DNA from 2 places in the Actinomyces capricornis genome. Region 2 is predicted to be linked to the other one. Evidence: riboswitches for the same ligand, from Rfam matches in the RefSeq annotation. Region 2 holds a riboswitch; the other holds the start of a gene.

The links. Region 2 has a riboswitch for ZMP and ZTP ahead of purH (bifunctional phosphoribosylaminoimidazolecarboxamide formyltransferase/IMP cyclohydrolase). Riboswitches for the same ligand answer to the same signal wherever they lie in the genome.
Region 1: another riboswitch for ZMP and ZTP. It lies ahead of glyA (serine hydroxymethyltransferase); the one in region 2 lies ahead of purH (bifunctional phosphoribosylaminoimidazolecarboxamide formyltransferase/IMP cyclohydrolase).

What each region holds. Positions count from the first base shown of each region.
Region 1 covers NZ_AP025017.1:2,196,447-2,198,637, forward strand. The annotation lists gene MANAM107_RS08955 (VOC family protein) at 1-963, shown strand, start outside; ZMP/ZTP riboswitch at 1,121-1,209, shown strand; gene glyA (serine hydroxymethyltransferase) at 1,262-2,191, shown strand, end outside.
Region 2 covers NZ_AP025017.1:438,689-440,879, reverse strand. The annotation lists gene MANAM107_RS01770 (ATP-binding cassette domain-containing protein) at 92-664, shown strand; ZMP/ZTP riboswitch at 793-879, shown strand; gene purH (bifunctional phosphoribosylaminoimidazolecarboxamide formyltransferase/IMP cyclohydrolase) at 989-2,191, shown strand, end outside.

The DNA.
Region 1 (2,191 bases), 1.4 Mb from region 2:
GCGGGAACCGGCATCGTGGCCACCTCCCACTACCCCGAGCAGGGCCTGGCCGAGGGGCAGGCGCGCATGGCGGGCAAGGTCCTGGAGATCCGCTTCCGCCTGGCCGGCCTTGAGCTCAGCGCCATCAACGCCGGCCCCCAGCACCGGCCCAACCCCGCCATCTCCCTCATGGTCCATCTCGATCCTCAGGCGCATCCCGACGCCGAGGCGCACCTGGACGCCCTGTGGGAGGCCCTGGCGGCTGAGGGCCGCATCCTCATGCCCGTGGGCCGCTACCCCTTCTCCGAGCGCTTCGGCTGGGTGGAGGACCGCTACGGCGTGAGCTGGCAGCTGCTGCTGGGCCCCGCCGGGCGGGCGGTCACCGCCAGCGAGCTCGGCCGGGCCGAGGAGGCAGCGCCGTCGGACCGCGAGCGCCGGCCGGACCCGGGTGCCCGCGGCGTGGAGATCGTCCCGGCCCTCATGTTCCCCCACGGCCAGGGCCAGGCCGAGAAGGCCGCCACCCAGTACGTCGACCTCTTCGCGCGAGCCTTCGGGGCCTCGGGGAGCGCCGGGGAGCAGGGGGGCGCCTCGCAGGCGGAGGGCCCGGGGGCGCCGGTGCGATCGGGTGCTGACCAGATGTCCTTCTACCCGCCCCAGGCGGGCCAGGGGGATCGCGCCCTCATGCAGGGCTATGTGCGCCTGGCCGGTCAGCGCCTGACCCTCATGGACTCCGGTGTCCCCCACGACTTCACCTTCGGCATGGGTGTGTCGCTGACGGTCCAGTGCGCCACCCAGGAGCAGGTCGACCTGCTGTGGGAGGGGCTCTCCGCGGTGCCCGAGGCCGAGGCCTGCGGCTGGCTCAAGGATCGCTTCGGCATCTCCTGGACGATCACCCCGGAGCGCATGACCGAGCTCATCGGACGCCCCGGGGCCTGGCAGACCATGACCACCATGAAGAAGCCCACCCTGGCCGACTTCCGCTGAGCCGCGCTGTGCCGTCGCCGCGCCGCGCTGCCTGGGGCCGGCCGCGCCGTCGTCGCGTCCCGACGGCGCCCGGGCCCCGCCGTCGGGACGCCTCCAGTGGGTCTCCTGCCGACCTGGCGCGGCCCCGCACAGCGCGGCCCCGCGCGGCGCGGTAGGGTAGGCGCGTCGCGACTGGCGCGGGGTGGATCACCACCGGGGAGCGGCACGAATCACCAGACTCCGGGGTCGCTCGCCTGGGCCGCGGGTCGCCTCTTCTCGCGCACCCGCCCGGCCGTGCGCCCCACCACGGAGGAAGAACATGACTGCCGATGCCACGACCCCGTCCCTCAACCAGCCGCTGGCCGAGCTCGACCCCCAGATCGCCGCGGTCCTCACCGGCGAGCTGGAGCGCCAGCGCGGAACCCTGGAGATGATCGCCTCGGAGAACTTCGTGCCGCGGGCGGTGCTGGAGTGCCAGGGCTCGGTCCTGACCAACAAGTACGCCGAGGGCTACCCCGGGCGCCGCTACTACGGGGGCTGCGAGGTCGTCGACGTCGCCGAGTCCCTGGCCATCGAGCGCGCCAAGGAGGTCTTCGACGCCCAGTGGGCCAATGTCCAGCCGCACTCGGGCGCCCAGGCCAATGCCGCCGTCCTGCACGCCCTGGCCACCCCCGGCGATACCATCCTGGGCCTGTCCCTGGCCCACGGCGGCCACCTGACCCACGGCATGAAGATCAACTTCTCGGGCAAGAACTACCGGGCCACCGCCTACGGCGTGGACGAGACCAGCTACCGCGTGGAGATGGACCAGGTGCGCCAGGCCGCCCTGCGCGAGCGCCCCACCGTCATCATCGCCGGCTGGTCGGCCTACCCCCGGCATATGGACTTCGCGGCCTTCCGCTCCATCGCCGATGAGGTCGGCGCCGCCCTGTGGGTGGACATGGCGCACTTCGCCGGGCTCGTGGCCGCGGGTCTGCACCCCAGCCCCGTGCCGCACGCCGACGTCGTGTCCACCACCGTCCACAAGACCCTCGGCGGCCCGCGCTCGGGCATGCTGCTGTCCAACCGCCCCGAGCAGTGGGGCAGGAAGCTCGACTCCGCGGTCTTCCCCGGGCAGCAGGGCGGCCCCCTCATGCATGTCATCGCCGCCAAGGCCGTGGCCATGAGGATCGCCGGCACCCAGGAGTTCGCCGAGCGCCAGGCACGCACCATCGAGGGCGCCAGGATCATCGCCGAGCGCCTCCTGGCC
Region 2 (2,191 bases):
GAGCCGGGACCGGCCCTGGTCAGTGCCGTCGGCCTGTCCATGGCCGTGGCCGGCCCCAGCGGCCCCCGCCACCTCCTGGAGGACCTCAGCCGTGGACCTCCACGGCGGGCAGATGATCGCCGTCACCGGTCGGACCGGCTCGGGCAAGTCGACCCTGCTGCGGATCCTCGCCGGGTTCCTGCTGCCTCAGGAGGGCGCCGTGTCATGGCGGGGCACCGCCCTGGACGGGGTGGGCCCCGAGCAGGTCACCCGCCTGCGGCGCGGCTTCCTGGGCTTCCTCGACCAGGAGGCTCCCGTCGTCGACGGGCTCGCCGTCCTGGAGGCCATCACGGTGGGCGCCGGGCCCCTGCGCCGCTGCGAGCGCGCCGAGGCCCGCCGGCGCGCCACTCGGCTCGCCCGGCGCCTGGGCCTGGAGCTGGTCCTGGAGCGGGACGTGCGCACCCTCTCGGGTGGGGAGCGCCAGCGGGTCGGGCTGGCCGGCCTCATCATCGCCCGGCCGCGCGTCCTCCTGCTCGACGAGCCCACCTCCGCCCTGGATGAGGCGACCACCCACCGGGTCATCGCCCACCTGCGGGAGCTGGTCGACAGCGGCGTCGGCATCCTCACCGCCACCCACGACCCCCTCCTCATTGAGGCCGCCGACACCGTCATGCCCCTGCACTGAGCCGCAGGGCCCGACGTCGCCCCCGCCAGCGGCCCCGGGGCCGGGACGGGACCCGCCGCCCCTCCTGTCGGACGATCCGGGGCGGCCCCGGGCCGTCGGGGGCGATCCGGGGGCCTGTGGGTCTATCCTGGGCCTGCCGCGACTGGCGAGGGTGGGCCACCACCGGGGAGCGGCCCAGACATGTGGAGGGGACGTCGCCCGCCTGGGCGTCCCGCCGACCCGCTGGCACCACAGGAGCATCCCGTGACCGCACACGCCGACCCCTCAGCCGCCCCCTCCGCCGCCCAGGACGGGGCACCCCCGGCCCCCGTCCCCACCGCCCACGTGCCCACCGAGGGCCCGGAGAGCCCCGACCGCCTCCCCGTGCGCCGCGCCCTGGTCTCCGTCTACGACAAGACCGGCCTGCCCGACCTGGCCGCCGCCCTGGTGCGGGCCGGTGTGGAGATCGTCTCCACCGGCTCCACGGCCGCGACCATCGCGGCCGCCGGCCTGCCGGTGACCCCCGTGGAGGCGGTCACCGACTTCCCCGAGTGCCTGGAGGGCCGCGTCAAGACCCTCCACCCGCGCATCCACGCCGGCATCCTGGCCGACCGCCGCAAGCGCGAGCACATGGACCAGCTGGCCGAGCTGGGCGTGGCTCCCATCGACCTGGTGGTGGTCAACCTCTACCCCTTCGCCCATACCGTGGCCTCCGGGGCGCCCTTCGACGCCTGCGTGGAGCAGATCGACATCGGCGGGCCCGCCATGGTGCGTGCCGCCGCCAAGAACCATCCGAGCGTCGCGGTGGTCACCGACCCCGGCGCCTACGACGACGTCGCCGCCGCCCTGGGGGCCGGCGGCTTCACCCTGGCCCAGCGCCGCGCCCTGGCCGCGGCCGCCTTCGCCCACACCGCCGCCTATGACGCCGCCGTGGCCACCTGGATGGCCGAGCGCGCCGAGGAGGCGCCGCCCGCCCAGGAGGACCTGCCCGCCCAGGGGACGGGGGCCTCGTCCGCCGTCGCCCTGCCCGGGCAGGGCTCGGGGCAGGGTCGGGAGCCGGCCGGGCCGCCGGCCTACATCGGTGCCGGCTACGAGCGCATCGCCACCCTGCGCTACGGGGAGAACCCCCACCAGGGGGCGGCCGTCTACCGCACCCCCGGCGCCAGCGGGGGAGTGGCCGGGGCGCGCCAGCTCCACGGCAAGGCCATGAGCTACAACAACTACACCGACACCGACGCCGCCCTGCGCGCCGTGCGCGACCACGGCGAGCAGGTGTGCGTGGCCGTGGTCAAGCACGCCAACCCCTGCGGCATCGCCGTCTCGGCGGCCGGGGACGTGGCCGAGGCCCACCGCAGGGCCCACGCCTGCGATCCGGTCTCGGCCTACGGCGGCGTCATCGCCACCAACGCCACCGTCACCGCGGCGATGGCCCGCCAGGTCGCACCCATCTTCACCGAGGTGGTGGCCGCCCCCGGCTTCGAGCCCGAGGCGGTGGAGATCCTGTCGGCCAAGAAGAACCTGCGCCTGCTGGAGGTCGAGCCACCTCAG